2 regions of the Brevibacterium sp. CT2-23B genome follow, and region 1 is predicted to be linked to the other one. Evidence: riboswitches for the same ligand, from Rfam matches in the RefSeq annotation. Region 1 holds a riboswitch; the other holds the start of a gene.

The links. A riboswitch is a leader RNA that binds a small molecule or an ion and turns the genes downstream of it on or off. The one in region 1 is predicted to bind S-adenosylmethionine.
Region 2: it holds a riboswitch for S-adenosylmethionine, as region 1 does, so the genes downstream of both, sfnG (dimethylsulfone monooxygenase SfnG) here and HIM68_RS12110 (hypothetical protein) in region 1, are expected to answer to the same signal.

The regions. Positions count from the first base shown of each region.
Region 1 covers NZ_JABBYK010000004.1:240,608-255,617, forward strand. Annotated here, with positions in the region: gene HIM68_RS12080 (IclR family transcriptional regulator) at 1-631, shown strand, start outside; gene HIM68_RS12085 (slipin family protein) at 728-1,774, shown strand; gene HIM68_RS12090 (HdeD family acid-resistance protein) at 1,874-2,473, shown strand; gene HIM68_RS12095 (inorganic phosphate transporter) at 2,854-4,356, shown strand; gene erm (23S ribosomal RNA methyltransferase Erm) at 4,825-5,925, shown strand; gene HIM68_RS12105 (hypothetical protein) at 6,128-6,337, shown strand; SAM riboswitch class IV at 6,411-6,521, shown strand; gene HIM68_RS12110 (hypothetical protein) at 6,565-7,059, shown strand; gene HIM68_RS12115 (metal-dependent transcriptional regulator) at 7,126-7,797, opposite strand; gene HIM68_RS12120 (hypothetical protein) at 7,930-8,475, shown strand; gene betT (choline BCCT transporter BetT) at 8,656-10,914, shown strand; gene HIM68_RS12130 (hypothetical protein) at 11,060-12,106, shown strand; gene HIM68_RS12135 (hypothetical protein) at 12,204-13,148, shown strand; gene HIM68_RS12140 (lipase maturation factor family protein) at 13,152-14,744, shown strand; gene HIM68_RS12145 (hypothetical protein) at 14,778-15,010, shown strand, end outside.
Region 2 covers NZ_JABBYK010000006.1:295,132-310,141, forward strand. Annotated here, with positions in the region: gene HIM68_RS16210 (GlxA family transcriptional regulator) at 1-892, opposite strand, end outside; gene HIM68_RS16215 (saccharopine dehydrogenase NADP-binding domain-containing protein) at 963-2,036, shown strand; gene HIM68_RS16220 (DNA alkylation repair protein) at 2,025-2,693, opposite strand; gene HIM68_RS16225 (FUSC family protein) at 2,799-3,869, opposite strand; gene HIM68_RS16230 (RNA polymerase sigma factor) at 4,057-5,256, opposite strand; gene HIM68_RS16235 (YciI family protein) at 5,281-5,688, opposite strand; gene HIM68_RS16240 (hypothetical protein) at 5,964-6,653, shown strand; gene HIM68_RS16245 (NADP-dependent oxidoreductase) at 6,908-7,867, shown strand; gene HIM68_RS16250 (type 1 glutamine amidotransferase domain-containing protein) at 7,963-8,496, shown strand; gene HIM68_RS16255 (SpoIID/LytB domain-containing protein) at 8,621-10,195, shown strand; gene sfnG (dimethylsulfone monooxygenase SfnG) at 10,215-11,363, opposite strand; SAM riboswitch class I at 11,374-11,492, opposite strand; tRNA gene HIM68_RS16265 (tRNA-Ser) at 11,885-11,972, opposite strand; gene HIM68_RS16270 (helix-turn-helix transcriptional regulator) at 12,084-12,983, opposite strand; gene HIM68_RS16275 (MFS transporter) at 13,105-14,601, shown strand; gene HIM68_RS16280 (ABC transporter permease) at 14,579-15,010, opposite strand, start outside.

The sequences.
Region 1 (15,010 bases):
TACCGCTCATCGATACCTGTCGTCGATGGAGCAAGCTGGGATTCTCGAACGAGATGGGTCGACTTATACGAGCGGTCCGCTGCTCTCGCAGTTGTCGTCCTTTCATCTCGGGAAGAAGCAGCTGATGTCGGTCGCTCCCCCGAAAATGGCGGAACTCGTCCGCCAGACAACTCTCACCAGCGCCCTGAGTGTCTACGGAGCGAACGGCCCCGTGGTCGTCCACGTAGAGGAGAATCGCTCGAACGAAGTGCTTCTGACTGTTCCGCTCGGCACACAGCTCGATTTATTCTCCGCACATGCTCAAGTTTGGGTCGCGTTCGGAGCCGATCAGATCGCCGCGAACAGAGTCATCAATATGCTCCCCCAGTCGCATCGAACTGAGCTCGAATCACTGATTGAACAAGCTCGCGACTCCGGACTGGGTCTGCGAGCGCTCAACGATTCAGGGTACGTCGCTGTCGCCGCCCCCATCTGGTCCGGTACAACATTGCGCGCCACGGTCGCCGTCGTCGGAACACCGATCCTGCTTCCAGCAGATCGCGAAAGCAACGCCGCAAGAACTCTTCGGCAATGCGCAGAGTCAATTTCCAATGACCTGGGGCAACTCAAGTCTTCGCATTCAGCTGGCTGACTCCGCCTCCTCCGCGTTCCCTCCGAGCCGGGTCTTTCCGCGCCATAACGGCGTAGAATAGACCAGACAGTCAATCGTCAAAGGAGGCGATTCGACATGTTGGCGCTCAGTATCCTCGCCGCACTTGTCGCACTCGGAGCAATCACGCTGGGTAACAGCCTGAAGATCGTCAAGCAGTACGAGCGCGGGGTGGTCTACCGCCTCGGCAGAGTCAACGCCGAGCCCCGTCCGCCCGGAATGACCGCGATCGTCCCCTTCGTCGACAAACTCGAGAAGGTCAACCTCCAGATCGTGACCATGCCGATCCCCGCGCAGGAGGGCATCACCCGCGACAACGTCACCGTCCGCGTCGACGCCGTCATCTATTTCAAGGTCGTCGACCCGCGCAAGGCCGTCGTCGACGTCGAGGACTACCAGCTCGCCGTCGGCCAAGTCGCGCAGACCTCGCTGCGTTCGATCATCGGCCAGAGCGAACTCGACGATCTGCTCACCAACCGCGAGCGCCTCAACCAGGGCCTGGCGATTATGATCGACAGCCCCGCCGTCGACTGGGGCGTCCACATCGACCGCGTCGAGATCAAGGACGTGGCCCTGCCGGAGACGATGAAACGCTCCATGTCGCGCCAGGCCGAAGCAGAACGCGAACGCCGATCCCGCGTCATCATCGCCGATGGTGAGCTGCAGGCCTCGAACAAGCTCGCCAAGGCCTCCGAGGCCATGGCCCACACCCCGTCCGCCCTGCAGCTGCGTCTGCTCCAGACCATCGTCGAGGTGGCCGCCGAACGGAATTCGACCTTGGTCCTGCCCTTCCCCGTCGAGCTCCTGCGCTTCCTCGAGAACAACACCCCGACTGCTCCTCCCACCACCGGGGCGGGCGCGAAGTCGACCACGGAAGCAGGAGTCACACCCACCACGGACACCCCCGCCGAGGCGGCCGACCGGTCCGGATCGGACACGACGTCGAGTGCCCCGGCTGACCTCGACGCCATCGTTCAAGCCATGTCCGAATCGCTCAAGCTCACCGGGCTGATGCCCGAGCAGGAGCGTGTCACCTCGGACATGCCGGAGCAGGAGCGGACCACCTCGGATTCGGCCGCACGATCCGACTCCGCCGATCAGGAGGAGCACCTCGGGCACGCCTGAACCGTCGCACCCCGGCCTGTGACCGCCCTGGATCCGCCCACCGACCGCCCCCGGCGCCGTCTTCAGCGTCTGTCCAAACCGGAGGACTAGGCTGTGGGCATGGACCTCAAGCGCACTGGAAGAACACTCATCGTCAACGGCGTCATCGCCCTCGTGATGGGTGCGCTGATGATGGTCTGGCCAGGCACCTCCGCCGAGGTGGTTGTGCGGATCTTCGCCTGCTGGCTCGCCGTCATCGCCATCTCCTCCCTCGTCTTCGCACCGCAGGGAGGCCGCACCGGCAGCATGGTCACACGCGCGGTCCTGCTCATCCTCCTCGGTGCGCTCATCTTCTTCACCCCGATGCTGTTCGCGTCCATGGTCACCGTGCTGACCGGATTCGCCATCATCTTCTTCAGCTTCCTCGCTCTCACCATGTCCTTCTTCATCCGCCGGATGGGAGTCAGGACCTGGTGGGCACTCACCGTCATCGGCGTCCTCGGCATCATCCTCGGCGGCTTCTTCCTCTTCGCCCCGGGCGCCGGAGTGACCGCGCTGATCTTCACCCTCGCCGGGTTCATCATCCTCGTCGGCATCGCCCTCATCGCTCTGGGCCGTCGACTGCGCAAGGTCGACAGGCAGATGAAGTCCGATCCGCATCGCAATCGTCCTGACGACGACGGTGGCGGCGATGTCATCCGCGGGGAGATCATCGACTGACTCCAGCCGCCTCGGCGAGCTTTTCCCCTTTCGACAGAGCCCGGATCCGCACATCTGCGGGTCCGGGCTCTGTCACGTACCCGCTGTTCACCAATTCACATACCAAAGTCGGCCCGAAGTGGTCATTGTCACAACATGACTTTCCGTCTCCGCCACACCCAAGCGCCCGCCTCCCGCAACGATCCGCCCAAATAGCATCTGACCTGGAACATTGCGTGAACGGAAGGCGAAAAGTACCGAGTGTGCATGAGCATTTCGCACCGCTCGGAATCGGAGTTAACCGTGCATTCATCTTCTCCGTAACCTGGCGGTCATCCGCCCTGCGAATCATGGAGGCAGACAGACACTGCCACATCGACTGAAATTCGCGAGGAGAACGAATGACCCAGGTTCTGGCACCGGAGCGCCACACTCCGCCACCTGCCGTCGGCCGCAGCAACGACCGCCTCTGGCATCTGGCCTTCGGCGGCCTGATGGCGATCACCCTCATCGCCTTCACCCTGTGGTCGCTCGACTTCGTGGGCCGGGACGCACCCCGCATGGTGCTCATCACCACGGTCATCTTCGGCGCCTTCATGGCCTTCAACATCGGCGGCAACGATGTCGCCAACGCCTTCGGCACCTCCGTCGGCGCCGGCACCCTGACGATGAAGCAGGCACTGCTCATCGCCGCGGTCTTCGAGGTCAGCGGCGCGCTTCTGGCCGGCGGTGATGTCACCGACACGATCAAGAGCGGAATCGTCGACCTCAGCGGGGTGGCGATCGACCCGATGGACTTCGCGTTCATCATGATGGCGGCCCTCCTCGGCGCGGCAGTGTGGCTGCTGGTAGCGACGCGGATGGGCTGGCCGGTGTCGACGACGCATGCCATCATCGGCGGCATCATCGGTGCATCACTGACGATCGGATTCGTCACCGGCACCGGCGGATTCACCATGGTGCAGTGGTCCGAGGTCGGCCAGATCGCGATCTCCTGGGTGCTGTCTCCTGCCCTCGGCGGACTCGCCGCGTTCGTCATCTACGGGCTGATCAAGAAATACGTGCTCGGCAAGTCGCTGTCGCACACGCTGAAGCCGCATATGCTCGCCCCGGTCTCCGCAGCCGAGGGACCCGTCGACGCGCAGATCGACGCCGCCGCCGAGGATGCCCCCGTCGAGGGAGGATCGATCGGCACGCACTCGGCCCTGCAGCGGTGGGTTCCCCTCATCGCCGCCGTCGGCGCTGTCATCATCACCGCAATGCTGCTGTTCAAGGGACTGAAGAACCTCGACATGAGCGTGACCACGGTCGGCGGCCTGCTCATCATGGCGATGATCGGCGCGGCCGTGTGGCTGGCAGTGTTCGTCTTCGCCAAGACCCTGCGCAAGCAGACTGTGCCCCGTGCGACGTACATCCTGTTCTCCTGGATGCAGGTGTTCACCGCCTCAGCATTCGCCTTCAGCCACGGTTCGAACGACATCGCCAACGCCGTCGGCCCCTTCGCCGCCGTCCTCGATGTGCTCCGCACCGACAGCATCAGCGGCGAGGCGAGCGTGCCGTTCGCAGCCATGCTCACCTGCGGCATCGCCCTCATCGTCGGTCTCTGGTTCATCGGCCGCAAGGTCATCGCAACGGTCGGCACGAACCTCACCGAGATCCACCCGGCCTCCGGATTCGCCGCCGAACTCGCTGCCGCGGGAATCGTCATGGCCGCCTCGGTGAGCGGCCTGCCGGTGTCGTCGACGCACATCCTCATCGGTGCGATCATCGGCGTCGGCCTGGTCAACCGTTCGGCGAACTGGAAGCTCATGAAGCCGATCGCATTGGCCTGGATCATCACCCTTCCGGCCGCAGCGGTCATCGGTTCGGTCGGCGTCATCGCCCTGCGCACCATGATGGGCTGACCCACTGGCACGAACGCTCACACGCGTTCGCCGGACTCCGTTCGACACACGGCTTCGAACGCATCCGCACGTCCGCCCTGCCGACTTCCACACGAAGTCGGCAGGGCGATTTTGTCCGAACCCTGGTCTCGGCAAAGCTCCCTGTGCTATCTTGTTCCGCATGGGAACATTGAACAGCAGCGCAATGACTGCGCCTTGCTTCTTTATTCGTCACCGCAGCGCCTGACAGCGCGCCTGACGAATTCTTCTGCGATCGGCTGACCGACGACAGTCACCCTGATCTGCTCTGCAAGCGCGTTGTCCTCCCGGAGAGCCATCGGCATCCGGGCGATGCGACAATCGGCTGATCCCTTTCCGATTCACTGACCACTTCGATCATCATGATCGACCGGGTCTATACGAATCGATCAGACTCACCATCATTGCGCTGCCTCGGGTGCCTCCATCTTCCTTTTGGAGCACATCCCATTGCGACCCCACACGTCACGACACCGTTCGACACGCAGTCAGTCCCATTCGCTCTCGGCCCCGCGGTCACAGCACGGCGGGCGGCATGAACTCGGCCAGAACTTTCTGCGTTCACCCACCACCATCGACACGATTGCGAGCCTGGCTCGTTCCACCTCCGGACCGATCATGGAGATCGGTCCCGGGGATGGGGCAGTCACTTCCGAGCTCTACCGGCTCGGTCGAAAGCTCACACTCGTCGAACTCGACGAAACGAGGTTGGATCACCTTGAAGACACGTACCCGCGGGCCGAGGTCCGGCACGCCGACATCCTGACCACCCGGCTCGACCGGCCGGTCGTCGTCGGCAATCTGCCGTTCCACCTCACCACCCCCATCCTCCGCAAACTGCTGCGTTCCGGGCGCTGGCAGCGGGCGATCCTGCTCACCCAATGGGAAGTGGCCCGCAAACGCGCCGGCATCGGCGGATCGACCATGATGACCGCGCAATGGACCCCATGGTTCGACTTCCGCCTCGTCACCCGCGTCCCCGCCGACGCGTTCACCCCGAAGCCCAGCGTCGATGGCGGCATCCTCACCATCGATCGCTGTCCCACCGGATCGATTCCAGACAATGCTCGATCCGAATATCAACAGTTCGTCCGTTCGGTCTTCACCGGTCGCGGGCGAGGAATGAAAGGAATCCTCTCGAAGATGAGCATCACCGATCATCGCACTCTGCAATCGACCATGGACCGCAACGACATCAGAGGAGACATCTTGCCCAAAGATCTCACCCCCGACCAGTGGACCGGACTGTTCACCGAACTGGTCACCGAAACAGATCACAAGGATGCGAAGAAGGGAAAGACCATGCGAAACAGCAAAGCACCCAAACAGAACCCCATCACCGAGGCGGCCCCGCAGACACCGTTGATCACCGGGGAGATGCCCATCGTCGGCGCCAAACCGGCGACCGAGAAGCTACAGGCTTCCATCCCGGGCACCGATCCGAAGGCGAAGAGCCATGACAAGGGTCATCTGCAGGCCGAACGCGGTTTCATGAATCAGCATCAGAAACCGCAGCAGCCCCAGCCGAGGTGGAACCTGCCGCGCAGGTGAGTCCCCGATGCTCCGGTCCGACGTTTCCCCGTCGGACCGGAGCGTTGTCCGGCCCGTGCTCCTCCATGCCGATGCGCCGACGGACCACGACACCGGCGACTCCTCCGTCTTCTCCGGAAGTTCATCTTCGCCGACTGCCGGCGCTCGTAGACTGAAAACAGCAGGTCCACGCACTGCGCATTCGGTCGAGAGGTCAGCCGGAATGGACAATGAACACGGCACGCACATCAGACGCTTCATCAATGGGTGGTGTCCTGGTTGCGAAGAGAGCAGCAGCCTGACACCGGGTCGACTCAATTCCGACGGAACCATCGAATTCCGCACCTGTGTCGACTGTGGGGAAACCGTCGAGGACCACGACCCCCGATTCTGGTCATCGGCCGCCGACGCCGATGAAGAAGGACTCGTCTAGATTCCTCCTCCGCCGGCCACGGAGGTCACCAACGCAAAGGTCGTGTCAGACCCTCCATCTACACTGAAATCACGTTCGCGAGCTGTGGCCATCGGTACCTGGCCGGCCACACGGCAACCCGTCATCGACCGGGTGCCCCAGGGGAAGAACGGGCCCGCGCCGACCGCTCGGGCAAGCTTCGATCCGGGTCAGCGCTGCGCAGGCGCGCCCGAGAAGGACGGTTTGCCATGTCCGCAGACTTCAACGACTCCGCCGACTCCCACAACCACTCCGAGAACCGCCGCAGGGCCGCCGAACAGTGGCCGGGCTTCGAACCCGAGGTTGCCCTGCACTGGTCGAAAGTTCTACTCCACCACTCCCCTGACCCGCAACGCGCCGGCATCAAAGCTCAGATGAGTTCGGCGATCAAACGGGGCATTCCGATTGCCGGACCCGGCTGGGTGAGCACTGCCGATGCGGCTCGCAGTGATGGCTTCACACCGGTGCTCTATCAGACCCTGTTCGACACGCTGCAATCCATTCCCAGAACGGCATTCCGGTCCCACCCGGGACATCGGCAGAACGGGCACGGAACCTACCTGCCCGGCACCCCGTATGAATCAGAACTCTGGTGCGACTGGCCGAAGCTCTTCCTCGCCGAAGGTTTCGACGCTCACGCAGCCACGACGCTGATCCTGCTGCGTGCTGAACCGAATTTCCCACGCCCGCGAAGCAACAACTGAGCAGAGGGTCTTTGACCTCACCGAACCCAAACACCACTGCCGGTCGGATCAACAGATCCGACTCGGTCAGCTCGCCGAGGAAGCCACGCGCAGATACACGGCCGCGGCGAGCGCGGAGTCGATCGTCTCCTGCTTCCCTCCGATATCCACGGTCACGACTTCATCGGTGTGATCGACGACGTCGAGCGCGACATCGGGCAGCACCCCCGCCTCGGCGAGCTTCCCGAGAACAACAGGATCAGCATCGGAGACCCTCAGCACCGCATAGGATCCGGCTGCCGCCTCGGCGAGCAGGGTCGGAATATGGGAATCGACGGCACCGTCGGCACCCGGAATGGGATCGCCGTGCGGGTCGGACGTCGGGTGGCCGAGGAACGCGTCGATGCGGTCGATGAGCCGATCGGAGGCTGCATGCTCGAGGATCTCGGCCTCGTCATGAACCTCGTCCCAGCCATAGCCGAGCGACTTCACAAGAAACGTCTCGATGAGCCGGTGCCTGCGCACCATCGACAGGGCGATCGCCTTGCCCTGCTCGGTGAGCACCGGTGGCTTATATGGGACGCGGGTGATGAGACCGAGTTCGTCGAGACGCTTGAGCACCTCGGTGACATTGGCCTTCGTCGTGCCGAATCGGTTCGCAAGTTCGGTGGCCGTCATCGGGTCGCCGCCCCATTCCTGAGCCGACCAGATGGCCTTGAGGTAGTCCTGGCTGACCTCGGAGACTTCACCTGCACGCATGCCCCCAGTATCCCATGGACGCGTCACCGCGCGTCGACACTTCACCCGAAGTGGGAGATCGGACACAGATGTTCCCAAACGATTACCACCGACCCACCCCATCGCCGAGGCGGCCCTGACAAAATCTCAATCATGACCTCCCAGCCCATCCCCTCCGACTCGGTTCACCCAACCGACAACGCCGACCAAACAGGGTCGGTTCGGCCCGCCATCCCCGACGGCCCCTCCCTCACAGACGGCTGGTCCCCGTTCCGTGCGCTCCGCCGCTGGGCGAAGGCCCGCAAGCCGGCATCCCGACCAACAGCACGGCGAGGGCCGACGACCCCGGACAACCCGCGAACACGATCAGAGGGAATCAACGCAACCGGCCTGTTCCGCCCCGGCGAGATCGAATACGTGCGGCTGCGGAGCCTGCCGCCGTTCGACACCGATCTGCTCATCCTCACCGACCAACGGATCATGCGGGTGCGCACCGATGCTCAGGGCTCCATCGCCCAGCTTTCGGAGGCGGCCGCTCGGCAGGTCAGCGCCGTTCAAGCAGAGGATTTCCGCGGACGCGCGACCGTGACCGTAGAGCTGCACGTCGGATCGTCGATGCGGCTGGAGGAGACCATCCCCACCGAGGCGCAGCGATTCGTCGACACTCTCACCGAGGTGGCCGCTCGCTCCCGGGCATGATCCCTTCCACCCTTCGGGCCCGTTCGATCCGGCTCCCGTGCCGGGCCCGGCTGGACAACCCGGCAGCTTAGTCAACTTCCTGAAAAGAGGGGGTGCTGTCTTTGTGAAAATCCTCCAACCGTAGAATAGATCGGGCCCATTTTCGGGCCCAGTCCACTTTTGTCTACCGGAGGTCGATGCGTGCAGGATCCGAACGAAGAGAAGTTGAAGCGCCCAGTCGTCGAGCGTGAGCGATTCGGCGGTACCGACCGAGCTACGAGAATCAGCAGGGACGTCGACCCCGAGAAGCGCGCTCCGATCGACAGCACGGAGATGAGCAAGGGCCCGGAGGAGCTCTCCGACGAACGCGGCTCCCGGGTCAACTGGCGAGTCTTCATCGTCGCCTCTCTCATCATCCTCGCGTTCTCCGTGTGGGCGATGATGATGCCCGACTCGGCTCAGTCGACCATGAAGACGGCTGTGGACTGGATCGCAGAGAACCTCGGTTGGTTCTATGTCGTCACCGTCACCGTCGTCATCGGCTTCGTCCTCTGGGTGGCACTGTCCAAGGAAGGCGGCGTCAGGCTCGGCCCGGACCACTCCCGCCCGCAGTACAACCTCTTCACTTGGGTCGCGATGCTCTTCGCCGCAGGCGTCGGCATCGACATGCTCTTCTACTCGGTGACCGGACCGATCACCCAGTACCTCCACCCGGTCAACGCCTCCCCCGAATCGGCGGCAGCCGCTCAGGACGCCGTCGTGTGGACGATGTTCCACTACGGCATCGCCGGCTGGTCGATGTATTCGCTGCTCGGCATGGCGATGGGCTACTTCGCCTACCGCTGGGGCATGCCCCTGTCGATCCGTGCGGTCCTCTACCCGCTGCTGGGCAAGCGCGTGCGCGGAACCACCGGTGATGTCATCGACATCTTCGCCCTTGTCGGCACCGTCTTCGGCGTGGCCACCTCGATGGGCATCGGCGTCGTCCTGCTCAACGTCGGGTTCGCCACTCTCTTCGGCCTCGAAACCGGGCTGGCCCTGCAGATCGCGCTCGTCATCGTGGCCGTCGTCATGACCGTCGCCGCCTGCACCTCTGGCGTGGACAAGGGCATCCGCCTCGTCTCCGAGCTCAACCTCTGGTCGTGTGCGGCGATGATGCTCTACATCCTCGTCACCGGCAAGACCGCCTTCCTGCTCAACGCCATGGTCGAGAACATCGGCCGCTTCATCTTCACCCTGCCCGAACGCACGCTGTCGACGTTCGCCTATGTCGACGGCGGCTCCGAATGGATGGGCGGCTGGACCCTGTTCTTCTGGGCCTTCTGGCTCGCCTGGGGTCCTTTCGTCGGGCTGTTCCTCGCCCGCATCTCCCGCGGCCGCACGCTGCGTGAGTTCGTCATCGCTGCGATCACTGCCCCCGTGATCTGCGACTTCATCATCGTCACGATCTTCGGCAACTCGGCCCTGTCCGAGGTCTTCAACGGCAACGACGAGTTCGCGAAGACGGCCATCGCCTCCCCGGAACAGGGCTGGTACGACCTACTCGAGATGTTCCCGGGAGCGACGTTCCTCATCGGCCTGGCCACTCTGTCCGGACTGCTCTTCTACCTCACGAGTGCGAACTCCGGTGCCATGGTGATGTCGAACTTCTCCTCCTCGATTCCGAATCCGGAAGAGGACGGAGCCAAGTGGCTGCGCATCTTCTGGGCCCTGGTCACGGCAGTGCTCACAATCGCCATGCTCGTCGCCGGCGGCGTGACGACGATGGAGTACGCAACGCTGATCTTCGCCCTGCCGGTGACGATCATTGCCTACCTCGTCATGGCCTCGTTCTCGAAGGTGCTGCGCATGGAGCGCGCCGAACGCGAAGGCCGGACCCGTCGTCGCCGCACCACGGCCGCCCACGGTGGACGTGCTCCGGAGAAGACCTGGCGTCAGCGACTGGCGACCCTTCGCTCCTACCCGACGAAGAAGTCCGTCGAACGCTTCGTCGCCGAGGTGGTCGGACCGTCCCTGGAAGCCGTGTCCAAGGAGTTCCGCGAACTCGGCTACACCGTCGAACACATCCAGACCCTCGACGAAGACACCGAGATCACGACGAACACGCTCAATGTCGACATGGGCGAGCAGCGCGACTTCCACTACGAGGCCGCAGCCATCGAGGCGAATGTGCCGTCATTCGGTGCCCGCAACGCCCCACGAGGTGACGACAAGTACTTCCGTATCGAGGTCTTCACGCAGACCGGTTCGGAAGGATACGACCTCATGGGTCTGAGCTCACAGCAGATCATCGATGACGTGCTCGACCGGTACGAGAACCATCTGTCGTTCCTCGCCTACTCGCACGAGCACTCGTTCCAGTCGGTCGTCACTCCACCGACACCGCCGACCACGGATTCGATTCCGGCGGTGCCCACTGAAGCCGACGATGTCGAGAACATCGAGGAACCGAAGCACTGAGTGAAACCCCTCGCCGAGGCGGCCGTGCCCGCCCGTGCACAGCCGCCTCGGTGACGGGGTTAGCACAGCGATAGAAGGAGCGGTGACCGATACGGTCACCGCTCCTTCTGCGTCGGGACGGGGAATCTGACCGGGAACCGCTCAGATGTGTCAGGACCACTACCGGCACATCATCGATGCCGACCTCGGCGACTTCGGCGGCGACCCGTACTTGGCGCCGTCCGTGTTCTTCGGCATCCTCCTCGCAGCACATGCTGTCGCGCACGCGACGCTGGCCATCATCAGCGGAGACGATCATCCCGACCACGCCGAGGCAGACCCGCACACTCCATGGCAACCAAAGTCGATCACCCGGTTCGTCCACGCTCCGCTGTCTCGGGTCCTCCTCGTCGGTCCGATCTGGGCGGTCTGCGCATTGGTCGCACTGTTCATCGGTCATACCTATGCTGCGGACCCCGGCTTGTCGGGAACCGTCTGGGGAGACCTCACCGGCAACCCGCTGTCCGCTCTGTCGACCGTGTTCCTCTGCTGGGCGACAACGAACATGTCCTTCGCCTGGTCGTCTCTTGCCGAAGCGTTCAATCGAGATCACCGGCCGGGCTCTCTCACGATTCTCACCTGCGGGCTCGGCCTGGGGTGTCTGACGGCCGGTCTCTTCGGCTTCTTCGGTCTCGCCACACTTCCAACAGTCATCGCGTTTCTGCTCGGCGTGGTCTGCCTCATCGTCTCGACTGCTCTTCTCATCCCGCTCAGGTGGTGGGCGATCAGACGAGTCGACCGTTTCGACTCCGGTGAACGGCCATCTGCCAGCAGTCGGCGAAGTCCCGGCCGGTCCGTTCAACCGCCCGAGGACGCCCTCCAGCCGGGAGAGCGGATCCTCACCAGCTACCTCGGTGAGACCCCGAGTTCCCGTGCAAACGGCGGCACCGCCGACCCGCAGATGTTGGTGCTGACCGACCGACGGATCTTCCGTGCCTCGATCATCGCACCTGGGCGCACGTTCGTTCTCGAGCAGGCCGAACCCGGTCAGTTGAGTGGGGGCGCATCGGAGCTTCGCACCAACCAGGTGATCACGACGGTGCTGTTCAATGGTCGACAGCCGATGAGCGTCACAGGAGGAACCGCGGAGGCATCCGGCCGTTTCGCCGAGGCGGTCACCGTCCTCGCGCGGACGGGTCGCCTTCCTCGCTGATCCGACGCGGCACTCCACATTCTCCCGTGACTCCGACGCAACGGATCCGGAACATCACAGCACCCACGGCTCGCAGAGTTCCTGCGAGGATGGAGGCATGACTAGGGACAGTCGCTCCAGGGGCAGTACTACTCTCGTGTTCGGGATCGGGTTCGCCGTTTTCGCCTCGATTGCCTTCTTCCTCGCCAATGCCGGTATCAACCCGATCAGCAATCACCGGTTCCGGGGAATCAACCCGGACCAGGCACCGGGCATCGGGATACTGGTTCTGTTCTTCTTCTCCGCCGTTGCCGCCTTCATCTGGCACGCCTTCGCGATGGACACCGGCAATCCCGGCACCGTCTGGGGCGACCTCACCACATCCCCGCTGCCGGCCTTCGCTCTGCTGTTCGGGCTGTGGGCCACCGCCAACCTCAGCCTCGCGCTCGGCGCGATCGCCGATGCCTTCCACCGCACACTTTGGGCGGTCTTCCTCGTCGTCTCGGTGCTCATCGTGATTCTGGCGATCACCATCGGCGTCATGGCCTCGAACATTCTCACCCTGTCAACTCCGGTGGCGCTGACGATGACGGCGATCTGCCTCATCGTCACCACAGCCGCCCTGATCCCGGCCCGCCTGTTCGCCGTCGCCCGAGCACGCGTCACCACCCGGATCGATGCTGCCCACGAAGCTCGTCTGCAGTCTCTGCTGATGGCCCTCGCCCCGGGCGAGCACCTCATGCTCCACTTCGCCGACCGTGAGAACCCTGCCGAACCGATCCTCGCCGCCACGAACCAGCGGCTCCTCCTGGCCGCACCCGCCAGCACCGGAACCGGACCCACACGACCGGGGCAGATCCGCATCCTCGACCAGGCCCATCCAGGACAGCTGCGCGGCGCCAGCACAGCATTCCGCCCGGCCGGGCACACCACCTCGGCGCACTTCCGGGACCGCCCGGACATGGAACTCGTCGGCGGGGACCCGAGCGAGGCAGACAAGTTCGCCGAGGCACTGACCTCTCTGGCCACGACCGGCCGTCTTCCGCAGGAGGAGGATACTTAAGCCATGGACCTCAGCCAGGTGGTCGCCCTCCTCACCGCCGGCGACCACACAATCTCCCGCGAGATCATCCAGCGCGGCTTCGGTGTCCTCTTCCTCATCGCCTTCGCCTCCGCGTTCAACCAGTTCCCGGCCCTGCTCGGCGAACGCGGACTCACTCCTGCCCCGCGGTTCATCGCTCTGACCTCGGCCCGACAGGCGCCGAGCCTCTTCCGCTGGAAGCGGTTTGCGTATTCGGACCGACGGCTGCGCCTCGTCTGCGTGATCGGAATGGTCCTGGCCGCCTCGGCGATCATCGGTCTGCCCCAAGCCGGGCCCGCATGGGTGCCCATCCCGGTGTTCCTCGCGATGTGGGCGCTGTACTTCTCGATCGTCTCGATCGGGCAGCGCTTCTACGGCTTCGGTTGGGAATCGCTGCTGCTCGAAGCCGGGTTCCTCATCGGGTTCCTCGGCTCTCACGAGGTGGCCCCGACTCTGCCGATGATCCTGCTGCTGCGCTGGTTCGTCATCCGCGTCGAATTCGGGGCGGGCATGATCAAAATGCGCGGGGACTCCTCGTGGCGGGACCTCACCGCGATGGACTATCACCATCAGACCCAGCCGATGCCGAACCCGCTCTCCCGCCGCGCCCACCTCATGCCCGGCTGGTGGCACAAGGCTGAGACCTTGGGCAGCCATATCGTCCAGCTCGCCGCGCCGTGGCTTCTGTTCCTGCCCCAGCCGATCGCATCGTTCGCCGCTGTCGCGATCATCATCACCCAACTCGCGCTCGTCATCAGCGGCAACTATGCGTGGCTGAATTGGGCGACGATCCTGCTCGCCTGCTCCGGAATCAGCGACACCTTCTTCCGGTGGATCGTCGGCGGCCCGTTCCCAGACTGGGGATGGAATGTCGGTGTGTTCACCGATCCCACCACCGAGGCGGCCGACTTCGTCGCTGTCCCCGATCCGGTCGAGACGCTGCCGGTCTGGTGGCTGATCATCGTCCTCGTATTCGTCGCGTGGCAGGCCTGGTTGAACGTGCCAGCTCTGCGCAATCTCTTCTCACCGAATCAGCTGATGAATGCGAGCTTCAATCGGCTCGGGCTCGGCAATGCCTATGGTGCTTTCGGGTCGATGACCGAGACCCGGAACGAGATCATCATCGAAGGGTGGATCGCACCCGAGGATGGCAGCGCCGATCGCGGCGCGGATGCGGGTGGCGACACTGACGGCGCGGCTGCTATCGACAACGGTTGGCGCGAGTATCGGTTCAAGGGCAAACCTGGTGACGTTCTTCGTCGCGGGCCGGTCGTCGCGCCCTATCACCTCAGGCTGGATTGGCTTATGTGGTTCGCCGCGCTCGGCGACTATCGGCAGACGTGGTTCACCGCACTGCTGCGCGCGATCGGCTCTGGAGATCCGCAGATCCGCAGACTGATGGGCCTCGACCCCTTCGACGGTGCTGCCCCGGACCTCATCCGTGTCCGCGTCTTCACCTACCGCTATGCCACCCGCACCGAACGGCAGGCGGCCACCGCTGCCGGAGAACCGAAACCGTGGTGGGTGCGCTCGGACCCGCGCATCCTCGTCCGGCCGATAGACTTGCGACAGAGCTGACCGACGATGCGCCCACTGAAGAACTGACCATCCATGAGTACCCACAAGCGGGCACTGTCCCACGGGCTGACCGGTGCACTCGCCCTCAGCGCCGTTGCGACTGTGGTGTTCTTCGTCGTCAACACCGGCCTGGCACACGCATCCAGCTCATCGGACGTCGTCATCGATGCTGCGGCGGCCGGACCGCTGACCTTCGCTTTCATCGGACTCATCACCTTCGTGGCGATCATCTTCTTCACAGGATCCGACCGCGGCGAAGGACTCGA
Region 2 (15,010 bases), on a different contig from region 1:
TCCGGAAGTGACGTCGCAGGGTGGCTGCGCTGCCCATCCCGCAGCGGGCGGCGATGATCTCGACGGCAGCATCGGTGCGCTCGAGCAGATCCTGCGCACGGAGGATCCGCTGGTTGTGAAGCCATCTGAGCGGGGTCACCCCCACCGAAGAAAGCATTCGGCGCGCGAGCTGTCGGCTGCTTACGGCGGCCCGACTGGCAAGGTCGTCGACAGTGAGCGGCTCGTCGAGGTGCGCCTTGGCCCAATCGAGTGCGGCACCGAGACAGTCATCGAGCGCAGGATCGGCCGGGGCGATGACGAACTGCTTCTGACCACCTGGTCGATGCGAGGCCACCACGAGCGTGCGGGCGAGCGCATTGGCTGCCGCGACTCCGAAGTCGAGGCGAACCAGATGCAGACACAGGTCGAGAGCGGCGGTCTTTCCCGCGGAGGTGAGAATCGTCCCGTCATCGACGTAGAGGACATTGTCGCGGACATCGACTCTCGGATGCAGTCGGGAGAGTTCGGCCGCGTGCATCCAATGCGTGGTCGCCGGACGCCCATCGAGCAGCCCCGCCGCAGCGAGGACGAAGGATCCGGTGCACAGGCTGGAGATCCTGATGCCGTCGGCGGCGGCGGTCCGCAGCACCTCGAGAAGCTGCGGATCCGGTTCTCCGTCGAGGACGGTGGTCGAGGGCACGACGATCGAATCCACTTCGAGCAGATCGGCAAAATCGCCTCTGCGACCCTGCGGAAGCCAGTTTGCGCTATCGCCGGTGGGGGTGCACACGATGAGGTCGTACCAATCACCCTGCGGCGTGAAATCAGAGCGATCGGTGCCGAAGACCTCGGCGGCGATCGCAGTCTCATAGAGCATGGAATCTCGGTGCAGGGCCAGCCCGACGGTATGCATGTCTGAAATTGTACGCAGAGTGTCCCATCGTCTCCTGGTGCCCGCAGCCGCGCGGTGATGAGCTTGAACCATGCAGAAGAACTCAGCAGTGCTCGTCTACGGAGCCTACGGACATACCGGTCGTTTCATCGTCGCCGAGGCGCTTCGGCGCGGACTGCGACCGATCCTCTCCGGTCGTAGAGAAGCCGCCCTCACCGCCATGGCCCAGAATCTTCCGGGAACGGAGATCCGCGTCGCGGACGTCGCCGTCACAACAGATCTCGATGCCGCAGTCGCCGGAACCGCCGCAGTCATCAACGCCGCCGGCCCATTCCTCGACACCGCAGAGCCATTGGCCGCAGCAGCCGCCCGCGCCGGAGCCCACTACCTCGATGTCTCCGCCGAACAGGGGTCCGTGCAGGCACTCTTCGAGACATTCGGATCGAATCGGACACCGATGAGCACGGCAGTGGTGCCGGCCATGTCCTTCTACGGCGGACTGGCGGACCTCCTCGTCACCGCCGCTGCCAGGGAATGGGAGGAGATCGACTCGGTGACAGTCGCCATCGGCCTCGACCGGTGGTGGCCGACCCCGGGGACTCGGATCACAGGCCGACGCAACACAGCCACTCGACTGAAGGTGTCCGAATCGATGCTCGTTCCCGTCTCCCCACAGCCCAGTCGCCACCAGTGGGCCTTCCCGGCACCGATCGGTGAGCAGACTGTTCGCGAGCAGCCATTCAGCGAGATGATCACCATGAACCGGCATCTGCGGGCCCGCCGGATCGACAATCTCCTCTCAGAGACCGCGCTGGCCGATATCTCCGATTCGGAGACCGGTGCCCCACAGGCGGTGGATGACTTCGGTCGTTCCGCCCAGAACTTCACCGTCGATGTCCGGCTCGACCGAGCCGGTCACCGACGCGAACTGCGAGCGTCCGGCCGCGACATCTACCAGGTCACCGCCCCACTCGTGGTCGAAGCCGCCATCCGCCTCATCGACGGTCGGTTCACCGGCACAGGGGCTCTGGCGCCGGGCGGGGCCTTCGACGCCGCCGACTTCCTCACCGCCCTGAGCGCGAATTGGCTGACGATCAGCTCTCCGGACGAAGAATCAGCGGCGTCCGGTCTCGCGGGGCAGGTGCCTGCCGAATCAATCCGCTGACTTCCGAGCCACCATCTCCGTGATCCAGGTCGGGGCGAAGGGCGAGGTGCAGCCGGGCGAGGTCGGGTAGTCGCGGAGAACGCCGAGGCGCTCACCGATGTCGATGGCACGTTTCCGCAGGTCCGGGTTCTCGATGCCGATATAGGACAACGTCTCGTTCATCGCCCACTGCAGACGTTCGGGGGCATCGGACATCTCGGCCTCGATCACATCGAGCAGACCGGTCAGGTCGAGACCTTCGGGTTTCCGGTTCACCCGTTCGCTCGTCAGCGCCCACCCGGCGGAGGCGACCACGGGATCCGGATCGTCCATCCACGACCGGCGCAGCGCCTCGGCGTGGGGTGATTTCTTGACGATATAGCTGACCAGCCAACCGTGGACCTTCGGGACACGGGAGTCACGCAGCATCTCATCGAGCTGTGCTTCGCTCCACGCCTTCGGACGCATGATGAGGATCGCGACGAGGCGGGCCGCAGTGTCACCGGAGTCCCACAGTTCGGCGGCGAGTTCATCGTTCTTCTTCAGGTCCTTCGCCACGGCGCGCAGCTTCGTCAGGTTGACCGCGTGGTCGTCGCCGTGGCGGGCGTTGACGGCGCGGATCTTCTCGTCCTCGAGCGAGGCCAGGGTGGCGAGCACCTCGGTGCTGGTGGTCATCATGTGCTCCCGGTTCGGTTGAGCGTCAGGGCAGTGCGGATGAGTTGGGGTGAGCCGATGATATCCGACGCACAGGCGGCGTGGCAGAAGTTCTGGCGGCCGCCGAGGTCAGTCATCGTCATCGGCGTGCGGTGAGGCATCGATTTCGGCGCGCGTCCTCTTCACACTGCTGAACCCGACGATGACGACGAGCATGCCGACGACGGCGCCGATGACGGTTTCGATGGCGCGGGAGGCCAGCAGCTCCGGAACCGGGTGCGGGCTGCCGATCTGGGTCATGAGCAGTGCCAACGGGGTGATGAAGAGCAGAGCCACCGAATAGTTGCGCAGCACGAAGATCTCGGCGAGGAACTGCAGCAGGATCACCCACACCACCAGCTGCCACGCCTCGGTGGGGAACGACAGCAGGAACGCTGTGACGATCACGCCCAGCAGGGTTCCGACCACCCGGTGGACGCCGCGCTTGAGACGGGCCGAACGACCGGGTGGAGTGATCGGTGCGACCGCTGCGACCATCGCCCAATAGCTGTGGGACAGCAGCGGGAGCACATCGATGAGCAGGGTGCCGAGAACTCCGGCGATGAACGGGGCGATCGTGAATCGGGCGGCGTGGGCTGCCAGATCAGCCTTGCCCACCGGCGACAGCCCGACCCGCACATAGGTCTCCTTCTCCGGAGGCATGCGTTCGCCGGCATAGTGGGCGAGCGCTCCGAGACCGATGCACACCAGCGCCGAGGCGGCCGCCACACCCATTGCCACCGGCACCGATGCGCCGCCCGGAATGGATCCGACGGCTCCCGTGGCGAAGATGAAGAAGATCGACCCGCCGGGTTTGAGCCGGAAGCGCAGGGCGATGGCCGCACCCGCACCGGACACGAGCGAGGTGATGACGACGAGCACCCAGACCGAAGCTCCGAGGCTGCTGAGCAGGGCGCCGATGCCCACGCAGACGACGAGGACGGCGGCTGCGATCGACTGTCGTCTGGTCCGCGATCGTGGGGATTCGAAGCGTGCGTAGATGCCGGTGAAGGCGCCGAAGGCGGCATAGACGGCAAGGTCGAGGCGGTCGATTCCGAGCAGCACGAGGAGTGGGATAGCGACTCCCAGGGCGATGCGGAACGCGGGAATGTGGTCGCGTTCGCCCGGTGGGATGCGGAAGAACTCCTGCAGGTGGCTCAAACGGGTTCGGCCTCTTTCGACATCGGGAACGGACCCCGGTGACGGGATCGCTGACATGGGGTGGTGAGCTGAGCGCTCCCTTCGATCGTAGTCCGCCATCGGTGCGGACGAATGTCTTCTGCCGACAGGAGTGATCAACCTCGCTCGCCGAGGCGGCCGAGCGAGACCGTGATCACCGTCGTCTCGGTCACGGCCGGTGGCCCTGCCCCGACCGAACGCGTGCCGCCTGCCGGTTGAGATGATCGCGTTCGGCGAGGTTGCCGGCCCGTTCGGCGGCCCGTGCGTAGAGCTCGGCGGCCCGCTGTGACTCCCCCGCCCGTTCGCGCAGGTGCGCTTCGACGGCGAAGTAACGCGGCAGGCTCTCGTCCAGTCCCTGCAATTCCGCCAAGCCCGTCGCGGGGCCGTCGGCTTCCCCGACGGCCACGGCACGGTTGAGTCGCACGATCGGGGTATCTCGCAGGGCCAGCAGTTCGTCGTACCACTGAACGATCTGCACCCAGTCGGTGTCCTCGACGTTCTGCGCGTCGGCGTGGAGTGCCGCGATGGCAGCCTGTGCCTGATATTGGCCGAGTTCATCCCGACCAAGGGCTGCCTGCAGGATTTCGATGCCCTCGACGATGAGTCGTCGATCCCACAGGGTGCGGTCCTGATCGGCCAGCGCGACGAGGCGACCGTCGACGCCGAAGCGGGCATCGCGGCGGGCGTGGTGGAGGAGCATGAGGGCGAGCAGTCCGTCCACCTCGGCGGAGTCGATCATCGACGTAAGCGTGCGGGTCAGTCGGATCGCCTCGGCGACGAGGTCGACCTCGCCCGAGTGCCCTTCGTTGAACACGAGGTAGAGGGTGGTGAGCACCGAGGACAGGTCGCCGGGTCGGTTGAGTCGGGAGCCTGCGATCGTGGATTTGGCGCGGCTGATGCGTTGAGCCATCGTCGGCTCGGGCACCATATAGGCTGCGGCGATCTGCTTCGTCGTCAGTCCGCCGACCGCCCTCAGAGTCAGGGCCACCGCCGAGGCGGGGCTGAGGTCGGGATGCGCGCAGAGGAAGTAGAGGTCGAGGGTGTCATCGACGTTCGGGACGCCGTCCGTCCCGGGTTCGGCCGAGGTTCCGGGCTCGGCGAGCGTGGCGGCCATGACCCGTTCCTCGCGTTTCATCCGCGATCCTTCAGATCGCACGATGTCGAGGAACTTCCGCCACGCCACCGTCACGAGCCAGCCCCGCCGGTCACGGGGCAGGTCGGCCGGCCACGATCGCAGGGCTTCGATGAGCGCGTCCTGAACGGCATCCTCGGCAGTCGCGAAGTCTGCTCCACGACTGACGAGGATGCCGATCACGGCGGGGACGAGCTCACGCAGCTCCGCCTCGGCGAGGGGATCCGGATCGATCATCGCGGACTCCGTTCGCGTCCCTGATCATTCGTCCACGCTGGGTGCGTGGTCGAGGAAGGGACGCAGTTCGAGCCATTCGTTGATCGGCTCTCCGCCCTTGCCCGGTGCGGCGGACAACTCACCGGCGAGTTCGAGAGCTCGGTCGTAGTTCTCGACGTCGATGACCATCCACCCGGCGATGAGGTCCTTCGTCTCGGGGAAGGGACCGTCGGTGACCGGAGGCTTGCCCGGTCCGCCGGATCGGACGAAGGTGCCCTCGGGCGAGAGTGCCTGGGAGTCGACGAATTCACCGGAGTCCTTGAGTCTGTCGGCGAAGGCGTTCATGTACGCCACATGCGCGTCGACTTCGTCGGGACGCCACTGGTCCATCGGGGTGTAATCCATATACTGCTCCGACATCCGATAGTGCTTGAGCATGAGGTACTTGGCCATGATGGTCTCCTTGTCTCGTGTCGCTCGCACGGGTTGTGCTCGCTGACATGTCTGGGACGCAGCCGGACGAGTGTTCTCGACATCGCCGGCGAAGTTTTCTCGAATCTCTTCGGCTCCGATCATCGAACACAGTCCCAGAATAGGCCGATGTGTCCGTCCTGGAACATGCGTCACCGGATCCGAACACGAATCGGCCCAGGTCACGGCTCCGCGCTGAGAGGCTTGTCTTGTACGAAACACCGACAGCTTTTTGCACACGAGACCAGGAGCAGACCATGAAGGCACAGACACTTCTCAAGACCATCACCGTTGCCGGAGCTCTCGCCGCGACCCTGACACTCTCGGCCTGCGATATGAACATCACCTTCGGCCCAGAAAGCCAGGGCCAGGAGCAGGACGGTCAGCAGGACCAGCAGACCGAGAGCACCGAGACGACCGCCGAAGAACCGACATCGGATTCGGGCTCCGCCTCGGACTCCACCGGTTCGGGTTCGACCGGAACGACCGATAACGGCACGACGGACAACGGCACCACCGGCAGCGGCGGATCCACGGATTCGTCCAGCGCCTCCTCGGCGAGTGGCTCCTCCACCTCGAACGGCTCGTCGTCCACCGGATCGTCGTCCTCGAGCGACTCCACCTCGAGCGGATCATCGTCGTCGAGCGGCACGACCGACAACGGCTACCAGGGTCCGCGGATCGGCGAAGACGGAGTCGAACTCGACGCCGACGGCAACGGCAAGATCCCCGCCGACGTTCTCGAGGCGGACATCAAGAACGCCTACGCCAAGCAGGGCACCACGGTCGACAACGTCGACTGCTACTCCGACCTGCGGATCTTCTCCCACAGCGGCTCACAGAACTGCACCGTCACCGCTGCCGGCAAGAATCACTACGGCACTGTGAAGATCACCTCGGCGTCGCAGTCCGGCATCGGCTACAGCCTCGAGTTCCCGAACATCTGAGCCGACAATGCCCGGTCGCCTCATCGACGCGGCCACCCCGATCCGCTCCCCTCGAGCAGCCGCGATTCGCCTGACGAATTCCGCGCATCCCCAACTGCACTCCCCTGGCCCGCTGCGGCCCGGGGAGTGCGGTCATTCGTGTCGTGGAACAAGTCGGCTTCCTGTGGTGTTGTCGCTGATGTGGGCCACGGAACAGGTCGGGCCCCAACCGATTCGTCAGTCGGACTGATTCGCCCACCGATGAGGAGCAGAGCATGACCAGACGCGTTCAGTACACCTCCAACGGAGACATCGATCAGCTTCACCTCGCCGAGGTGGCCGTCCCCGAGGTCGGCGAGGGCCAGGTCCTCGTCACCGTCCTCTATGCCGGGCTCAATCCCCTGGATTGGAAGATGCTCCAGGGCGGTCGCTTCGGTTCCGTCGAAACTGCCTCCGGCAACGGCGTGGACTTCTCCGGCGTCGTCGCCTCGGTCGGCGAGGGGGTTACGGACTTCGCGCCCGGAGACCTCGTCTACGGCGGGTTGCCGAAGCAGGCGCAGACCGAACAGCTTCTCGTCACCGATCCTGCCGACAGGCTCGACAGGATCCCGCGCGGACTCGGCGTCGACACCGCCGGAGGCCTCTACGTCGCAGGGCGCACCGCCGTCGCCGGAATCCGCGCCCTGCGCCTCAGCGAAGGCGACACTCTCTTCGTCTCCGGGGCCTCCGGCGGCGTCGGCATCATCGTCGCCCAGCTCGCCCGCAACCTCGGGGCGAGGGTCATCGGCAGCGCCAGCCAGGGCAATCATGCTCTCTTGGAAAGCCTCGGGATCGAACCCGTCACCTATGGTGAGGGACTGTGGGACCGAGTCAGTGAGCTCGCCCCGGACGGGGTCCAGGCCGCGTACTCGACGCAGGGTGAGGACGAGATCACGGGCATGATCGACCTCGGCGTCCCAGCCGACCGCATCGTCTCGATCGGTGCGGGCCCCACGGTCGCGGAGAAGTACGGGGTGAGCATCGACGGCGAAGCCAGGGCCCGCCGTGATGACATGGTCTGGCTGGGCCAGGCCATCGCCTACGGCCATATCCACATCCCGATCGCCCGGGTCTTCGACGCCGAAGAGGTCCACGACGCCTACCGGCATCTGCTCACCGCCCACCCGGCAGGCAAGGTGCTGCTGCGCTTCCCCGCGAAGCCGCTGACCGACGAGCAGCGAGCCCATCTGACCTGAGGCGCCGGCCCAAGTTCCGCGGCGGCTCAATTCCCACGACAGACAGATTTCACGACAGACAGCATTTCCAGAACACAAAGAAAAGGAGCACCATCATGGCCATCACCGATAAGAAGGTCGCATTCCTCCTCACCCGCGGCGTCGAGCAGATCGAACTCACCAGTCCCCGCGCGGCACTCGACGAGGCCGGGGCGACGACCGTCATCGTCTCCCCGTCCGAGGGAACACTGCAGGCGATGGAAGGCGATTGGGAGCACGCCGAGACCTTCGACGTCGACGTTCCCGTCGCCGAAGCCTCGGTCGATGACTTCGACGCCCTCGTCCTGCCCGGCGGCACCCTCAACGCCGACGCTCTGCGTCTGGACGAGGACGCCGTCAACCTCGTCAAGGCGTTCTTCGCCGCCGACAAACCTGTCGCGGCCATCTGCCATGCCCCGTGGATCCTCGCCGAGGCGGGAGTGGCCAAGGGACGGAAGCTGACGTCCTTCATCGCGACGAAGACCGACCTCATCAACGCCGGCGCCGACTGGACCGACACCGAGGTGGTCGTCGACGGCAACCTCATCACCTCCCGCAACCCCGGCGACCTCGACGCCTTCAACCAGGCGATCGCTGACAAGCTGAGCTGAGCAGGAACGATGCCTCTTTCGCCGAGGTCGGACCGCCTCGGCAACGAACTCCCCGGAACGATCGTTTCGGGGAGTTCGTCTGTTCGTCACCCGGGGTCTTGACAGCCGCGCTTATGATCTACTCATGCCAGCTTCCCGGTTCGTCAAGGCGACGACTCCTGCCCTCGTGTCACTGCTCATCGGGTTCCTTCTCCTTCTCTGCTCCACACCGCCTCCGGCACATGCCGCCTATTCGACCTCGGGCGCGATCGGGACGATGCACAGATCGCTCGGCGGGAATTCCGGCAAGCTCGGCCCAGCGGTCGGCCCGCAGCGGTGCACGCTGATCCAGAAGGGCTGCTATCAGTCGTTCAAGCACGGCAGCATCCATTGGACGAAGGCCACCGGTGCCCATGCGACTCTGGGTGCGATCCGCACGGCGTGGAGGAAGTCCGGGTGGGAACGCGGTCCGCTCGGCTATCCGACGAGCAACGAGTACCGGTCCGGGTCCGAGACCCGGCAGAAGTTCCAGAAAGGCATGATCGTGTGGACGGCGAAGTCCGGGGCGAAAGTGACGCTGACGAAGGCGCCGTCGTCGTTCACGATCAAGGGGTCGGGGTTCGGCCATGGAGTCGGGATGAGCCAGTACGGAGCGCGCGGAATGGCGGCAGCCGGAAAGTCGTCGACGCAGATCTTGCAGCACTACTACACCGGGGCCAAGGTCACGACGATGTCGAAGGACGCCGACGCCAGTCTCAGGGTGCAGCTGCTGACCGGGAAGAAGTCCGTGACGGTCTCTCCGCGGTCCGGCCGTCTGCGGGTCAAGGTCGGGTCGAAGACCATCGAATCGGCCTCGAAGGTCACGATCGAACGGACCTCGTCCGGTTCGGTCAAGGCGATCATCGGGTCGAAGAGCTATTCGGGATCGAAGCTCACCCTCGAATGGCAGGGCACCCGATATTGGAAGAGTTCGTCGGCGACGACGGTGTCGGTCAGCGGTGCCCAGAACGGGGCGACCGGCACCTACCGGCACGGACGGCTCGAGATCGGTCAGCTGAAGAGCTCGCTCAACGTCATCAACGTGGTGGGTCTCAACAAGGAATATCTGCCGGGCATCGCCGAGATGCCGGCATCGTGGCAGTCCGAAGCCCTGCGCTCTCAGGCCATCGCTTCGCGCACCTATGCCTACCGCAATCTCGGTGCGGTGAAGCCTGCCTGCGGGTGCAACGTCTATGACGAGGTGGCCTCGCAGCGTTTCCTCGGGTGGACTCATGAGAATGCAGGCGATTCCGGTCCATGGCGCAAGGCCGTGGCCGCGACACAGAGCACGAGCGGGTCGACGGTGAAGTCGGCGCGCCTCATCACCTACAAGGGCGGGCTCATCGATGCTGTCTACTCGTCGTCGGCAGGCTCGAAGACGCATTCGGCTGCCGAGGTGTGGGGGTCGGCCGTGCCGTACCTGGTCTCGGTCGATGACTCTCCGTCGAAGTATGCCTCTGCGCAGAACCCGAACGCCTCGTGGTCGGTGACGGCCAAGCAGGCCGACATGGCACGGGCGTTCGGGCTGGCAGACGTCCGGTCTGTGACGGTGGCGAAGACCGGCTCAGGTCTGGTGAAGACGGTGAAAGCCACCTCGGTGAAGGGGAAGACCGCGAGCCTCACCGGCGATCAGCTGCGGACCAAGCTGAAGCTCAAGTCCGCGTCATTCAGCGTGGCCTGAGGGAAACTCGCCTCCAGGGTCAGACTCCGGCAGGGGTGAGCAGTCCCCTGTTGACGAGTTCGGCTTCCTTCTCGCGAACGATCGGGATGACGGTTTTGCCGAACGCTTCGAGTTCCTCCTGGAAGTGCAGGAAGCCGGTGAGGATGAGGTCGACGCCGATCTTCTTGTACTCGATGATGCGGTCGGCGACCTGTTCGGGAGTGCCGATGAGCTGGGTGCGGAAGCCGTCGTTGTACTGGACGAGGTCTTCGAAGCTCGAATCCGCCCACATGCCCTTCTTATCGTGAGTCGAGGCTCCGGCCTGCTGGACGGACTTGCGGAATCCTTCGACGGCGCCTTCATCGGCTTTGGCGATGATCTCACGCAGCTGTTCGCGGGCTTCGGCCTCGGTGTCGCGGACGATGGCGAACCCGTTGAGCCCGAAACGGACCTTCCGATTGTGCGCTCGGGCCACCTCGGTGACGTCGTCGTACTGTTCGCGGAAGCCGTCGAAGTCCTTGCCGTTGGAGAAGTACCAGTCGGCGTGCTTGCCGCCGTTGATGCGAGCGGCCGAGGAGTTTCCGCCTTGGAAGATCTCCGGGTGGGGGCGGCCCTCGACTGGGTAGGGGCCGGGGCGGAGGGTGAAGTCGTCGACGGTGTAGAAATTGCCGCGGTACTCGACGTTCTCCTCGGTGAAGAGCTTGCGGACGACGTCCATGAACTCGGCGGACCGGCGGTACCGTTCGCCGTGTTCGAGCCACGGCAGGCCGAGGCGGGTGTATTCGTCCTTGAACCAGCCGGAGACGACGTTGATGGCGGCCCGGCCCTTCGTGAACTGGTCGGCGGTGAGGATGAACTTCGCGAGCACGGCCGGTTCCCAGATGCCCGGATGAATGGCGGCGATGACCTTGAGCTTCTCAGTGGCAAGGGCGAGCGCGAGTGACGTGGAGGTCGATTCGTGCTGCTGGGCCGCGCCGTAGCTGGAGAGGTAGCGGACCTGGCTGAGTGCGTATTCGTAGCCGACTGCCTCGGCGGTCTGTGCGAGCTTGACGTTGTAGTCGTAGCCCCAGTCGGTGCGCTGTTCGATGTTCGACACGACCAGGCCGCCGGAGACGTTGGGCACCCAGTAGGCGAACTTCAGGTCTTCGGGTTCACCGGTATAGATCGGGTTGGCGTGGAGATTCGTCATTGTGTGTCCCTTCCCATCGAAACTGGCATGAGCACCGTGTCCGCGGGGCGTGCGCTGCGCGATCTTCCGCGCCGGACCGGTTGCTGCGACGTCATCGGGCCAGTTCCCTTCAGTCGCTCGTGATGTGTGCAGGTGTGCAATATCGTGTGTGCGGGTGTGCCGTGCCAGACTACTGAGACGCAGACCACACTCGGCGGGCAGACTTCGCAGGCCGACGCATGCCGTCACAATGACGCATTCCGCCACGAACCGTCATGCGATTTGCCTTCCGGCAGCTGCGCTCCGCTGCACCCAGCTCCGCACCCCTCACCCTTGGCGGCACACCACCTCGTTGCACCGGTGCGTTGGACCAGGACCGACGAGGGATGCGAAAGCACCGGTAGCAGGTGGCACGAATGGTGCGAACTGTCACAATCGGTGTGGGATGTCCGAATACGAGCCTCCCGCGACCGGCATGGAGGTCCGCCGCCGGTGAATCGACGAAGTCCCGGCCCGCAGCAACTGCGAGACCGGGACTTCCGTGGCGGAGGATAGGGGATTCGAACCCCTGAGGGCGTTAACCCAACCCGCGTTCCAGGCGAGCGCCATAGGCCACTAGGCGAATCCTCCGCGAATCAGCTTATCCGAGTCATGACGACAATGCGAAATCGCGGTGGCCGAGTGTGAAGCATCCCACTTCCCGCAGGTGAACAGGCAGCATCGATCCCGACGGCACACGGTTCAGTCCGCGACGGCGCGGAGATGCCGTTCTGCCGACGGCTGCGCCCCGTCCTCCCGTCGGCGTTCGATGCTGCCGTCATTGATCCAGCCGTGCAGCGTCTCCAATCGGGACCGCGTCACCGTGTCCACCGGCTGATAGACCGAGAGCGTCAGCCTCTGGTTCTCCTGCGCGATGAGCGTCGTCATCGTCAGCTTGAGCGTGCCCACATACGGGTTCTCAATGGTCTTTACCCGCCCGACAGATCGACCGACCGTTCCCGAATCCCACAGGCGGCAGAATTCCGGATTCCTGCGCAGCCGCGACAGCAGCGGCGACCACTCGGGATCGTCGATCGACTCCGCGTACGAGGCACGCAGCTTCGCCACGACCTGCGCCCGATGCCCGTCGTCGGAGTGGAAGGTCCGCGCCCATTCCGGGCTCTCGAAGGTCTGGATCGCGCAGTTGCGGTCGGCCGGAGCGAGTGCTTCGAGGTCGGAGGCGAGATACCGTTCGACGGAGTTGAAGGCGAGGATCGTATACCGCGGATCAGTGACCATCGCCGGCAGCGGCAGCAGTTCGTCGAGCAAGGTGCGCATCTGCTCTCCCACCGCCGAGTCCCCCGGGTTCGCGACTCGATCCGGATATCCGCCCAGCAGGAAGAGATGGGCACGCTCCTCACGGTCGAGCAGGAGCGCCTCGGCGATGGATTCGAGCACCGACTCCGAGGGGTGGACCTCGCGCCCCTGCTCAAGCCAGGTGTACCAACTGGTGCCGATGTTCGCGAGCACAGCGACCTCTTCGCGCCGCAGTCCCGGCACCCTCCGCCGGGTGCCGGCCGCAAGACCGACCTCGCAGGGCCGCACTCGGTTGCGTCGCGAACGCAGGAATCGTCCTAGCTCCTCGGTTCTCACTTGTGCCATGCCTCCATTGTCCGTCCGACGCTCACCCCGTTCCACCCTGTCACCGCTCTCAGCCTGGTGGTGCGACCAACACCATCAGCACGCCCTCCCACTCCCCCGCGGCCCATCGCAGACTGGATCCATGAGAGATTCCCACACGCAGACATCATCGACCTCCGCCGAGGCGGTTCCGACCTCGGCCCTCGCCGAGGCTGCTCCCGGTCACGCACCCGACGTCGACCCCGCCCCCACCGCAGGCCATCCTGCCCCCGTCCTCTGGCCGCTCCACCTCGGTGCGTTCCTCGCGACGTTCATGTTCTCCGTCTCGAACGTCGCGATCCCCGCGGTGCAGGCCGACATCGGTGCGAGTGATGCGACCTCGGCACTCATCGTCGGTCTGTTCTCCGCCGCCTTCGCCTCCGGCCTCATCCTCTGCGGTCGCATCGGGGACCGCTTCGGGCGTCGCCGCCTGTTCATGATCGGCACGGGCGCGCTCGTCATCACCTCAATCGCCGTCGGACTGGCACCCGATCCGCTCTTCCTGCTCGTGGCTCGCGCAACCCAGGGTTCGGCAGCGGCGGTGATGATGCCGCAGATCCTCGCGAGCTTCCAGCATTCGCTGTCCGGGGCCGCACGGTTGAAGGCGATCAGCCTCTTCGGCGCATTCTCCGGAGTCGGCACCGTCGGTGGTCAGGTCCTCGGCGGCGGACTCATCTCCCTCTTCGGCCAGACCTGGGGGTGGCGGGCGGCGTTCCTCAGCTGCGCGATCGCCGCCGCAGCCGCCTATCTCGGTTCCCTGCGTCTGACCGAATCACGCAGCACCGACCCGGCACCCCTCGACGCCCTCGGCGCGATCCTCCTCGGCGTGAGCATGATGTGCCTCGTCATCGGACTGGCGCTGGGACCGGTCACCGGCTGGCTTCCGCTGCCCGCAACCCTCTTGGCAGCCTGCGCTGCAGCTCTCACCGCGTTCGCACTCTGGCAGAACCGCGCCGAGGCGGCCGGACGTGACCCCCTCATTCCGCCGCAGGTGGTTCGCATCCCTGCCGCATGGATCGGGATGCTCATGGCCTTCGTGTTCTTCGCCGGCTTCGGCACGTTCCTCTACAACTTCGCGCTCACATCGCAGACCGGCCATGGTGACCCCGCCGCCGTCTCCGGACTCACGCTCGGCCTCTTCGCCGCAGCTTTCCTCATCACCTCTCTCCTCGTCCCCCGGGCCGTCGGTCGACTCGGCGGGCCCGGCACGATGGTCCTCGGCACGACCCTGCAGGCGATCAGCCTTCTCGGGGTGGCTTGGGCGTCGGCGACGGCCCCAGCCACAGAATGGAATCTGTGGTTCCAGCTTCCGGGAGTCGTCCTCGGCGCAGCTCAGGCTCTCCAGTTCGGTCCTCTTGTCGGCACCGTGGTCGGAGCGGTCCCCGACCGAGTGGCCGGGCTGAGCGGCGGTCTCATCGCAACGATGCAGCAGGCAGGCATCGCCGTGGGCGTGGCACTGCTCGGAGCGCTCTTCCATGTCTTCACGCTCAGCCTCGGCTATGACAATGCCTTCGCCGTGGCATGCCTCGTTCAGGTCGGGCTGTGCCTGGCCTTCGGAACGGGCGCTCTGGCACTCCTCAGGCTCGGATCGCGTCGATGATCCGCACCCGAGTGGCGACGACAGCAGGCACCGATCCTGCCAGCGCTCCGGCTCCGACCGAGACGAGCATGCCCACGATCGCGGCAGAGATCGGGACCTGCGGAGTACTCGCACCGTCGAACATGAACTCAGAGACGAGCGGCGCCTTGAGCACGAGCACGGCGATGAGAACGCCGACAGCGCCTGCGATGGTCGTCGCGACGACGCTCTCCATCATCACGGAGAAGAAGATGCGCCGACTCGTCGCCCCGAAGGATCTGCGGATGCCGATCTCCCTGATCCGCTGTTGGATCGTCACAAGAGAGATGTTGAGCAGGCCGAGCATACCCATGAAGAGAATGAGGATGCTGATGACCAACAGTACGTTCTTCACCGGACCCAGTGTTTCATCGATGTCCGAGGCGAAATC